Regions from separate parts of the Alteromonas sp. ABH4_454 genome, predicted to be linked through region 3. Evidence: predicted binding sites of a transcription regulator. Region 3 holds the regulator's gene; each other region holds the start of a gene.
What was found. Region 3 encodes FliA, which starts transcription of late flagellar genes. Its sites were predicted from a motif close to CTAAAGNTNNNNNNNNNNNNGCCGATA; they were not measured.

Region 1 (4,217 bases), 1.1 Mb from region 3:
TTAGATTCTGAAAGTTGAGTGTCCACTCGCATTCCTTATTTCAACTGCAATAAACACGAGTGTAACGCCCTTCTTTCTGACTGTCTACGCCTGATTTTCTTTTGCTTTAAGTGCGCGTAAACGTTGAGCTTCTGCTTTTTCCTTACGCTTTTGTTCCATGGTCAAACGCGCTTCAGTACCTACGTGTTCCTGCTGACGCTCTTTCGCTAACTGAACCTGCTTTTCACGCTCTCTAAAGCGAGCAATTTGGTCGTCGGTATGTGTGCCGTAGCAATGAGGGCAGCTTACGCCAGGCTCATATTTATCGCTCTGTTTGTCTTCTGCGGTAATAGGAAGTCGACACGCGTAGCACTGTTCGTAATGACTCTTTTCAAGGTCGTGGTTTACTGCAACGCGATTATCGAATACAAAACAATCGCCTTCCCACATAGACTCTTCTTTTGGTACATCTTCAAGATACTGTAAAATGCCGCCTTCTAAGTGGTAAACCTCTTCAAACCCCTGCTCTTTCAAATAGGCTGTCGACTTTTCACAGCGAATGCCGCCGGTACAGAACATGGCCACTTTTTTATTTTTTGACGGGTCGAGTTCTTTTTCTACGTATTCTGGGAATTCACGAAACGTATCGGTTTTAGGGTCGATGGCGTTCTTGAAAGTACCAATTTCTATTTCATAACCGTTTCGGGTGTCGATTACCGTCACATCTGGGTCGCTTATTAGTGCATTCCAGTCTTTAGGCTTAACGTAAGTACCTACGGTTTGGCGAGGGTCGATACCTTCAACGCCCATAGTCACTATTTCTTTTTTAAGTTTCACCTTAGTGCGATAGAACGGCTGTTCGTCGTGAAGTGATTCTTTGTAAGAGATAGGATTGATACGTTCATCGCTATTCAGATAAGCGAGCAATGCGTCGATACCCTCGCGAGTACCTGAAACAGTGCCATTAATGCCTTCGTGGGCAAGAAGAAGTGTACCTTTGATACCATTTGCTTCCATAGCTTCTAGAAGCGGCTGGCGGATTTCTTTAAAGTTTTCAAGCGCAACAAATTTATACATTGCGCAAACAATATATTTAGACATATTTTAACCTTTGCTGATTGGAGCGTAAGACCAGTGCAAAAATGCGGCGCGGAATATAACAAAACTGAGCGTTAAAAACTAGGCGATATTTTCAAATGAAGAAAAGTCTGGCGTTGTAGCTTGGTGCTTATCTTTCCCATATTTCTCGTCATCGGCGTCGCCTTGAGAAGATATAACATCGTAAAGTAACGTATTATCTTCTTTTATGGCGTTGTCATACTGCTTTTTCAATCGTTTCTGGGTAGCTAGGCTGCAGTTGTCTACAACGTCATCGGGGATGCGTTTTGCGTCATCGGTTTGAGCTAACGGCGCGGGATTCATACTAAGAAAAAGGCGTGCACTTTCATAGTCAGTAGCGACTAAATTTGAGTGCACATGCATGTCTGTCCACTCATTTTCGCTGACCGACAACGACGGTCGCCTGTAGTGATTTAACGCCGCAAGTTGTGCCTCTATACTATTCGCGGTGTCAGCGTCTGACGTTGCCGCTTCAATTTCAAACGGCTCAGCTACGCTATGTTGCTGCATTGCAAGGTATAACGAGAACAAGGCCCCCTGCGATGACGCTCGAGCAAGTACACCACTTCGCTCCCAGTAAATACTGGGGTCTAGTGTTGTTTGTTCACTTGCTGAGGCTAAATCTGGCGACATACGTACACAATGCTGTTGTTGTATACGTATGTTGTCGGCAAGATAATGTTTTTCTTAAGCTTATTTTCTAAAGTTAGATATACTTCTAATTACTGATAGCGGGTTTATTCACGGATTCGAAATGCAATTTAGCAACAAACAAGTACTGATTGTTGAGGACCAACGTCCTTTCCTTCTTCTTTTGAAAGGGCTAATGCATTCAATGGGTGCGTCTGATGTTGTCACTAAGTCTTCTGCTGAACAGGCAGTATCGCTTTGTAAAAAACATAAATTTGATATTGTCATTTGTGACTTACACTTGGGCGCTGATACCAAAAATGGCTATGAACTCATAGAAGAGTTGCGCACGCGAAGGCTTATTAACCCCACCTCAGTATTTATTCTTATCAGTGCTGATAGTGCTCGACCGGTTGTGCTTGGCAGTATTGAACGCCGCCCAGACGATTTTCTAATAAAGCCCTTCTCACAAGTACAGTTAAAGTCTCGCATTGTTCGTGCATGGCAAAAACGACAATTTCTTCAGCAAGCGTTCAACTTAATAGAGCAAGGTGAATACAATAGCGCCGTAGATCATATTGAGACTCTTTTAGAAAACCCCCAGCACTACAAAGGACACTGCGAACAACTGCTAGTTGAACTCTATTGGCGCATCTCTCAACCTCAAAAAGCTTTAGATGTATTAAAAGAGTATATCGAAGGTAGACCTGTACTATGGGCACAAATAGCAATAGGTAGAACCTACTTGCTGTTGAACGATTATGAAAAAGCGATATCTATTGCCAAGAAAACGTTAAAACGCAACCGATTCAATGCTGATGCTCATGATATTCTTGCGCAAGCACACCACGCCTTGGAAGCGGGTGAAAAAGCCCTAGATGCAATTAAGGAAGCTATCAAGCTGTCGCCCTTTTCATTACCTCGTCATTTTAAAGCTTGTGAAATTGGTCGGGAAAATGACGATTTAGTGCTAGCAGCCAACTCTAGCCAAGCAATTTGGAACCTATCAAAACGCACTGTGCACAAAGCAAGCTTACATTGGTGCACAATGATACGCAGCCTACTTGATGTTGCTGAATCAGCTGATGACAAAAGCCAGCGCAATAAGTATCAGCAAGAAGCGTTACTTACGTTACAGCGAGGTAAGTTCGATGAGCATCTATATAGAATCGACAGGGAGTTCGACGTAGAAATATTTGGCAATATTGTAAATGCAAGAATAAGCGCAATTGATGGGAAACTCATTGATGCAAAGCGTCATCTGAATACATCGCAAATACAGCTTGATGATAAATACGTAGAAGTACCTACAGCGTTTATTCCAGATAGCATTAACGTTATGTACAAACTAGGAGAGTTCGACGACGCGCTGCAGTTGAATTCTCTACTTTCATCGAGAGGTGAAGAACTCGACCAAAATAGTTCTTACATGCTAAAGACACAAGCGCAAAAAGCACAAAAAAGCCTTGCTAGTTATCAGCAGTTTAACCGTGAAGGCATTCAACACTACCAGCAACAAGACTTTGAGCGCGCTAAAGCCTCGTTTGCGCTTGCTCAGGGTTTCGCACCTGTTAACACTGGTGTCGTACTTAACTTGCTTCAATGTCTTCTTCAGATAGCCATAAAAGAAGATAAGGCGGAAATGAAGTTAATAAACGAATGTAAGCGTTTATTTAAGCTTATTGATGACATGACGCTCAAAGCGCCGTACAAAGAAAAGTACGAAAACATTCGAGATGAACTTTCTAAGTATATTGGCTTTTGAAATCCAGTGACATATTAGGTTCTTTTAAAAGCAAACCTACCTTTATTATCACTGGTAATTCATGCCCATAAACCCATGCATCTATGCCATAGCCTGCTTAGGCTAACATTAAATCTTACCCTTCTGTCGCCGTGATTAATTGTACTGTATATATATACATGCTATAACGCAATACCACGTAGCCTATGGCCAAAAAAATTCCCGTATCCATGATTTGGTGAAAAATACTAGGCTGCTTGAATGTAATTGGTTAAAGGAAGTAAACATCGGCGATGCATGACAGACTGATACAAAAACTTGAAATTCTTTCCGATGCGGCCAAGTACGACGCGTCTTGCGCCAGTGGTTCAGCAGGTAAACGACAAGCTGGGAAAACCGAAAAGACCGGTATAGGTTCGCTTACTGGTGGCTCGGGAATATGCCATAGCTTCACACCTGATGGGAGATGTGTTTCGCTGCTTAAGATCCTTATGACAAACTACTGTATTTATGATTGCCATTATTGCATTAATAGGGTTTCAAGCAATGTTCAACGGGCGCGATTTACAGTCAAAGAAACGGTAGATTTAACCCTAAATTTTTATAAGCGCAATTACATTGAGGGTTTGTTTTTAAGCTCTGGAATTGTGGGTTCGCCCGATATCACTATGGAAAGCATGGTACGTATTGCTAAATCGCTACGTCTTGATCACGGGTTTAAAGGATATATTCACCTTAAAACTAT
Region 2 (4,217 bases), 370 kb from region 3:
AACTTTAAACTGCCTGATAGACTGCTGTAGCTCTTCGGCAAGACGTGCCACTTCATGGCTAGATTCAGACGTTTGCTGTGCACCCGCTGTCGTCTCTTCAGCAATGCCTACAATGGTTTCAAGCTTTTCACTAATTTCTTGCGATACGGTATTTTGTTCACGTGCTGACTGCTCAATTTGAGAGCTAACATCATGGGCTTTGTGAACCGCATCGGTAATGATATCTAGTGCATGCGTGGCTTTTTCGGTTTGTGCAACACAAGCCGCGGTCTGCTCTTTACCTTGGTCCATGACAGACACCGCTTTTTCAGCCCCAGCTTGAAGCACTTCAATCATGGCGTTGATTTCTTGCGTCGATTCTTGCGTACGGCTAGCAAGGGTTCTTACTTCATCTGCAACTACCGCAAAGCCTCGCCCTTGTTCACCGGCACGGGCAGCTTCAATAGCAGCATTTAATGCAAGTAAGTTAGTTTGGTCGGCAACACCGCGAATAACGTCAAGAATACCACCAATGCTTGCACTATCTTGGTGAAGCTTGTTAATCACGTCGGCTGCTTCCTGAACATCGCGAGACAAGATTTCAATAGTGTTTTTGTTCTCCAGCGATATCTGGCGAACATTTTCAGCTTCGGCATCTGCATGACGAATTTGGCTAAGCGTATCTTCGGCATTTTGCACAACAAGTTGCGACGTTGAGTGCATTTCTGTTGTCGCCGTTGCAACTTGGCCAATTTGTGATTTCTGATCCTGAATAGAGTGGGTGGTTTGTGCCGTCACTGCCGACGTTTGTTCCGACGCTGCAGCTAGCTGCTCTGCGCGAACGTTAATAGCAGTAATCAGCTCTTTCAGGTTGCCAATTAGCGTATTACAGTTTCTTGCTAGTAGCCCAAACTCGTCTTGCGCTGAATCGTCTAGGCGATGAGTAAGGTCACCTGATGACGCAACAGTAAGTAGTTCGTTTACGCGATAAAGCGGGCGTGTAATAGCGCGAACTGTGACGTAGCCAATAAAGGCTGCTACGGCAATAGAGATGAGAACAACAACAATAACAAAGGTGTTACCCGTTGTAATAGCACCGTTCACCTGATTTTCTATATGAGATGCTTTCTTATCAGCAAGATTCAGCAGGTTTTCAAGTGCGACAACACCCTGCGTAATATTTGAATCTGATGCGTTAAGTGCTTGTTCAGCGTCATTTCTGCGCTCTAGTCGGTCGACATGAAGCTGCACAACGCCGTCGTTAGCTTTTATGGCGTTGATGGCGTCATTAACTAAGTCGTTAATATCATCAAGTGTACCTGAGTCATCACGACCCCCCGCAGCTTCAACCATTTCGCTTAGCTGGGTAACTACTTTTTCAACTACAAGGTCGACCTCGTTACCGAGCGTCTGTGAACGCACCAGTGTTTCGGTTTTAATGTACTCGTATGAAACAGTAAGAAGAGAGAGAAGCGAAGTTTCAAGTTGACCACCGATCTCAGCAGCACGTCTGAGGTTGGGATCGCGTTGAACCGCGTCTAGGTCTGAAAAATCCAGAAGGTAAGTAGAGGCATCGTCTGCGTTATCTTCAGCATCACCTAGTTTGTCTTGTATATTGTTTCGCAAGTCGAGGTACATTTGGTGATTTTTGTACATAGCCTCAACATTGGTAATATACGCATCATAAGATTCACGAACACTGTTTAGCGTGTTTCTAAGCTCTGGCTCGTTACTAACGGCTTGTGCTAGCTTATTGTACTCATTTTCAAAGGTATCTTTGGCAGTGCTAAATGACGCTCTCTTGTCCTTAAGATCACTTAAATCTTCTTCGATATAGCTTTCGAAGGTAAGCCGACCCATATTTAGGAAGCTTGCTTTGAGTGCATTACTGCCTGCTACCGTGGGCAAGGCAACGTCGTTTACTTCTTCTGTTGCAGAGCCTATAGAATTGAGGTTATAAAGTGACACAACACTTATAACGATTAGAAGTGCGCTAATCGCTACAAACCCCCCGATTACGCGTGTGGCTACCGTTATTTTCATCGGAACTCCTGGATGAGTGTTTTTTATTTTTATCCCCAACGATATTACCCGCCTCAGCTAACAAAATATAGCACTTATAAAGTGATGCATGCTTGAATGCTGAGCAGGTAACGAAACATCATCGTTACTTTCACAAGTAAGTGTATCGGCTACAGTGACTTAATGTTTATTTTATTTAGCACTTAAGTCTAATTGTTATTACTGGTACAACCAGTAAGAGCAGGAAAAGCTGGCTCTTATTCGGACAAGTTTCATATCTGAAGACGTGAATACAACAATGATTCTACGCTGGTACGCTAACCAAAGTTGAGGTATCTAAATTCAATAGCGTCATACTTTGCCCCCATACATAGCCAGTATCTAACCCAACAAACTGCGAGTTGTTTGTCTGGCCTGAAAGGGCGGCCCAGTGTCCGAAAATAACTCGCTGGCTAGCTGTAAGCTTTGTATTGTCTACTTCAAACCAAGGCCTTAGGGTGCTAATAGCAGAATCAGAAACGGTACTGGGATGAGACTTGTTATCAAAGTCGAGGGTGCCATCGGTATGAACAAACCGCATGCGCGTACACGCATTCACAATAAAGCGCAGTCGCTCGTCATCCTCGAGTTTACCTGACCAGTTGTCAGGTGTATTACCGTACATCTTTGAAAGAAAAGTGGCGTAATCAGCGGACTTAAGGATGTTGCTAACTTCATCACTAAGTGAAACGCACTCATCAATAGACCATTTAGGATAAAGTCCCGCGTGGACCATCACAGAGTTTTCATCTAATTTCATCGCTAGAGGAAACTGCCGCAACCAATCAACCAGTTCGTTTAAATCCGAAGCGTTAAGAAGCGGGTCTAACTTATCTGACTTTTTGGCTTTGCGAATATCGTTTACAACGGCAAGTAAGTGCAGGTCGTGGTTACCTAAAACACTATTAAACTGGCTGCCAAGAGATTTCAGAAAGCGCAATGTGCTAAGCGAATCTTCTCCTCTTGCAACCAAGTCACCGACAGCAAACAGCTTGTCGTTTGTCTCGTCAAATTCTACTTTATCCAATACGCGACGAAGACCGTCATAACAGCCCTGAATATCGCCAATGACGTAGGTGTTACCTTTAGACATAGAAACCTTAATGAAGAATGCTTGGAATGGCTAGGCGAAATACGTTTATAGGAACGCGAAAACGCTCACCGCTTTCTAGTTCCATTACATAGTAGCCTTCCATATTGCCAACCGGTGTGTCAATGACTGCTCCACTGGTATAGTCAAAATGTTCACCAGCTTTCATTATAGGCTGTTTTCCTACCACTCCATCACCTTCTACTTCTGACGTTTTACCGTTAGCGTCGGTTATCTTCCAATAGCGACTAAGCAGCTGTACGGTATGTTCACTATTGTTTTCAATAGTAATGTGGTAGGCAAACGCGAACTGCTTGGAATCTGAGGGCAGGTGGTCAGGAAGGTGACGGGTTTTCACCCGCACCTTTATATCAAGTACATCCATAGAGGAACTTATTGCTCTTGTTGGTGCTCTTTCGCCGACACAGCATTAGCTATAGTGGCAAAGTCGTTAAGCGATAGCACTTCTGCGCGAGAAGTTGGGTCTATCCCTAACTCACGGATTTCTTCCTCACTTAAGCTGTCTTTCAGTGAGTTACGAATAGTTTTTCGGCGCTGATTAAAAGCCTGTGCGCAAACGCGCTCAAGGGTGTTTACCGATTCGACATCAACGGGTGGAGCTTGATGCGGAACTAGTTTTACAACGGCCGAATCTACCTTCGGAGGTGGCTTGAAGGCACCTGGCGGAACATTCAAAACAGGGATCACATGGCAATAGTACTGGGCCATTACTGAAAGTCTGCCGTAGTTCTTAGAGCCCGGTCCCGCAGCTAGTCGGTTCACCACCTCTTTTTGAAGCATAAAATGCATGTCTTCGATGCAATGAGCATGATCAAAAAGGTGGAACATTAGCGGCGTTGAAATGTTGTAAGGCAAGTTACCAAATACACGAAGCTTCTTGTCTTTTATTGGCATTTCTTTGCATAGTGCCCCGAAATCCATCGTCATCGCGTCTTGTTCAATAACGGTTAGTTTTTCGCCGTTAAATGGGTGATGTCGCAGACGTTTGGCAAGGTCGCGGTCGAGTTCAATAACCGTTAGTGCGTCAACTTCTTCACAAACAGGGTCTGTTAATGCGCCTAAACCG
Region 3 (4,217 bases):
GTATATCTTCTTAACCTATTGGCTAATCGCATAAATGTTACCGGAAACGATATACTAAGCTCACAAGGTGCCGTTGCATTAGTCGGGCCTACTGGTACAGGTAAAACAACCACGGTTGCAAAGTTGGCCGCCCGCTACGCGCAAAAATACGGTGCAGAATCGGTAGCTATGATAACTATTGATACGTATAGAATTGCAGCCTATGAGCAACTAGCGACATACGGAAAAATTATTGGCTGTACTGTGCGAAAAGCGCAAACTAGTGAAGAACTAGCAGATTTATTGTTCCAACTTCGTCATAAGCGACTAGTATTGATTGATACAGCAGGTTTTAGTCAGCGTGATAGTCGATTAATTAAGCAAATTAAGCAGTTCGACAATGGTCAAATGCCAAAAGTTAAAAAATATTTGGTAGCGCAAGCCAATACGCAATATCCGGCTTTGCAGAGAATCATTCAAGCGTATGACGATATTGAACTAAGTGGCTGTATTTTCACAAAGTTAGATGAGTGCTACTCTTTAGGAGAGGTACTTAGTGCAGCGGTTGAATACCAACTACCGGTTAGTTATGTCACCGATGGTCAAAAAGTGCCTGAAGACATTAAGATTGCAGAAGCGAAATCTTTAGTTTCCGCTGCTGCAAAGCTTTATAAAAAGTACGGTTTGAATCATACTAGTGGTAACAACGCAATTAAAACAGCATAAGCAGTATGATTGACGATCAAGCGAGTAGCTTAAGAAAAATGAAGCAATCACGGTTAATCAAAGTAATCGCCGTCACCGGTGGTAAAGGTGGCGTCGGTAAAACAAACATTACGCTTAACACTGCTATCGCCATGGCGAAGCAGGGCAAGCGTGTAATGGTTCTTGACGCGGACCTTGGTCTTGCAAACGTAGATGTGATGCTAGGCCTGCGAGTTGAGAAAAACCTATCTCACGTACTCTCTGGCGAGTGCACGTTGGACGAGGTTTTAGTAACCGGCCCCCACGGTATTAAGATTGCGCCCGCCACATCTGGCACGCAGTCAATGGCGGAACTCTCACCCACACAGCACGCTGGCTTGATAAGAGCATTTAGCGAGCTGCGTTCTCAAATAGACGTATTAATAGTCGACACCGCTGCTGGCATTTCAGATATGGTTTTAAGCTTTTCTAAAGCTTCCCAAGATATCATGGTGGTGGTTTGCGATGAGCCAACATCACTAACTGATGCGTATGCGCTGATAAAAATCCTTAACCGTGAGCACGGTGTTTTTCGCTTTAAAGTTGTGGCCAATATGGTTCGCGATGTACGAGAAGGTCAGGAATTATTTAGCAAATTAAGTAAAGTGACAGGGCGTTTTCTCGATGTTGCACTAGAATTAGTGGCGACGGTGCCATTTGACGAAAATATTCGCAAAGCAGTGCGTAAGCAAACAGCTATTGTTGATGCTTTTCCAGGCTCTCCTGCAGCCGTAGCGATAACCAAGCTAGCAAACAGGGCGCTTACTTGGCCCATTCCGGCGCAGCCTGGAGGTCACTTAGAATTTTTCATTGAACAATTAGTTGCAGAAAAAGCCGTAGGAAGTCAACGTTGAACAGCAAGGCAGCCGCTTATCAACAGCAAACAGATAAATCGCAGTTAGTCGAAAGACATGCGCCCCTGGTTAAGCGTATTGCGCACCATTTGATGGCGCGCCTGCCTGCGAGTGTACTTGTTGATGACCTTATCCAATCAGGCATGATTGGTTTGTTAGAGGCTGCTCGAAACTTTGATGGGTCAAAAGGCGCAAGCTTTGAAACCTTCGCAGGTATCCGCATTCGCGGTGCCATGCTGGACGAAATACGCAAAGGTGATTGGACGCCACGTTCTGTTCACCGAAATGGTCGCGCAATAACAGAAGCGATATCTCAGGTAGAAAGTGAAACTGGGCGCGACGCACGAGATTCCGATATTGCTGACAAGCTTAATGTGAGCTTGCAGGATTATCACCAGATGCTCAATGAAGTAAATGCCGGGAAGTTGGTCGGCATTGAAGATTTAGGTGTGTCGGAAGATGTGATCACTACCGAGCAAAGTCGAGGCAGTGATGCACCGTTAGAAGATTTAATGCAGGGCGCATTTCAAAAAGCGCTGGCCCATGCAATAACGACATTACCCGAGCGAGAAGCGATTGTTCTTTCACTTTACTATGACGAAGAACTAAACTTAAGAGAAATAGGCGAGGTTCTCGACGTAAGTGAGTCGAGAGTCAGTCAAATTCATAGTCAAGCCATGTTAAAACTCAAATCACGAATGAAATCGTGGCAAGCTGACGAAGAATAGAAATTAAAAACAATTAACCCCTCAGTGGAGGCTATTTTGGACAAAAGCATGAAAATTCTCGTGGTCGATGACTTTTCAACCATGAGACGTATCATCAAAAACCTACTCAAAGACTTGGGTTTTGCCAACATTCAGGAAGCGGATGACGGAAGCACTGCATTACCTATGTTACAACAAGGCGATTTCGACTTTGTTGTTACTGATTGGAACATGCCTGGTATGCAGGGTATAGATTTGCTCCGCGCGATTAGAGCCGATGACAAACTTAAGCATTTGCCAGTACTTATGGTGACCGCCGAAGCGAAGAAGGAACAGATCGTTGCCGCCGCCCAAGCGGGTGTGAATGGTTACGTCGTTAAACCTTTCACCGCGGCAACGCTTAAAGAAAAATTAGATAAAATATTCGAACGTTTAGGTTGATCCAGACGCTCACCAGATAAATGAGGTTTACTGGATGTCAACGAATGTAAACGTTCCAATATCGTTAGAAGAAGCAAAGCAGCTTGTCACTTTTCTCGAAGAAGGTGACAAGGCTTCAGCTAACGCACTACTTGAAGCCGTCTCAATGAAAGAAAACGTTGAGCTATTCGCTGAAGTAGGCAAGTTAACGCGTCAACTCCACGACGCATTAAACAACTTTCAAATAGACGACCGCATCAAAAATCTAGCTACAGACGATATCCCTGATGCCCAGTCCCGCCTTACCTACGTAATTGAAGAAACCGAAAAAGCTGCTAATACTACTATGGATGCCGTTGAGGCGAGTATGCCCATCGCTGAACTGCTATCGGAGCGGATCGAAAAGGTTATGCCAGAGTGGAAAAAGCTGATGAACCGCCAAATCGAGTTGGGTGAGTTTAAGGTTTTATGTGCAGACTTAGACGAATTGTTGGAAGACGGTTCGAATCAGTCGGCTAAACTTACACAGTTACTTACAGAAGTTTTGATGGCACAAGGTTATCAAGACTTGACTGGACAGGTTATTCGTCGCGTTATCGACTTGGTTAAAGAAGTCGAAGATAGCCTTGTAAACATGCTTACTATGTTTGGCGAACGGGACGGTGCAGAACAAACTAAACCTTCCAGCGTTAAGGCCGATAAGGTTGATGGTGTAGAGGCAGAAGGCCCAATTATTGATGCTGACAAACGAGATGACGTCGTTTCAGGTCAAGATGATGTAGATGATCTTCTGTCTAGCTTAGGTTTTTAGGGGAGCGGGTGCATGTCGTTTGATGTTGACGAGGAAATATTACAGGACTTTCTAGTTGAGGCTGGAGAGATACTTGAACAATTACAAGAACAGCTCGTTGATCTTGAGAACAATCCTGAAGACGCGGACTTGCTTAACGCAATTTTTCGCGGCTATCACACAGTAAAAGGGGGAGCGGGCTTCCTTTCTCTTACTGAGTTAGTTGAAATTTGTCACGGTGCTGAAAACGTTTTTGACGTCATGCGCAATGGCCAACGAACGCTAACGCCTGAGTTAATGGATATCATTTTGCAAGCCACTGATGTGGTGGTTGAAATGTTTGAGAGAGTAAAAGCACAAGAGCCGCTAGAGCCGGCGGATGCTCACCTCGTCGACCTGTTACACAAACTCAGTCGCCCAGAATCTCCAGATGAAAACATTTTCGACAATGCAAGTGCGCCCGAGCCAGAAGTTGTCGCGGCTGAGCCCGAGGTCGTTGCAGAAGAGCCGGAACTAGCTATAGATGAACCAGTGCCAGCAGCGTCAGATACCAGTGAAAGTAGCGGTGGTATAGAAGAAATTACCGAAGATGAGTTTGAGGCTCTCCTTGATGAGCTTCATGGAGGTGGTGCTCCAGGACAAGCTGCATCAACCAATACAGAAGCCGCCAAAACGGAGCCTGCGCAAACGTCAGCACCAGCGGCGAGCACTGACAGTGATGAC

Region 1: ACYX4W_RS13155 (VC2046/SO_2500 family protein) is a predicted target of FliA. The motif match lies at 1,764-1,790, and genes of this name have one in related genera.
Region 2: ACYX4W_RS06875 (HAMP domain-containing methyl-accepting chemotaxis protein) is a predicted target of FliA. The motif match lies at 2,166-2,192, and genes of this name have one in related genera.

The regions. Positions count from the first base shown of each region.
Region 1 is NZ_CM149972.1:3,007,740-3,011,956, reverse strand. Features, by position in the region: gene ACYX4W_RS13165 (EF-hand domain-containing protein) at 1-32, opposite strand, end outside; gene trhO (oxygen-dependent tRNA uridine(34) hydroxylase TrhO) at 85-1,080, opposite strand; gene ACYX4W_RS13155 (VC2046/SO_2500 family protein) at 1,159-1,731, opposite strand; gene ACYX4W_RS13150 (response regulator) at 1,853-3,493, shown strand; gene ACYX4W_RS13145 (putative DNA modification/repair radical SAM protein) at 3,766-4,217, shown strand, end outside.
Region 2 is NZ_CM149972.1:1,567,859-1,572,075, forward strand. Features, by position in the region: gene ACYX4W_RS06875 (HAMP domain-containing methyl-accepting chemotaxis protein) at 1-2,022, opposite strand, end outside; gene ACYX4W_RS06880 (symmetrical bis(5'-nucleosyl)-tetraphosphatase) at 2,306-3,133, opposite strand; gene apaG (Co2+/Mg2+ efflux protein ApaG) at 3,141-3,515, opposite strand; gene rsmA (16S rRNA (adenine(1518)-N(6)/adenine(1519)-N(6))-dimethyltransferase RsmA) at 3,524-4,217, opposite strand, start outside.
Region 3 is NZ_CM149972.1:1,936,744-1,940,960, forward strand. Features, by position in the region: gene flhF (flagellar biosynthesis protein FlhF) at 1-705, shown strand, start outside; gene ACYX4W_RS08420 (MinD/ParA family protein) at 711-1,577, shown strand; gene ACYX4W_RS08425 (RNA polymerase sigma factor FliA) at 1,574-2,305, shown strand; gene cheY (chemotaxis response regulator CheY) at 2,342-2,725, shown strand; gene ACYX4W_RS08435 (protein phosphatase CheZ) at 2,760-3,515, shown strand; gene ACYX4W_RS08440 (chemotaxis protein CheA) at 3,528-4,217, shown strand, end outside.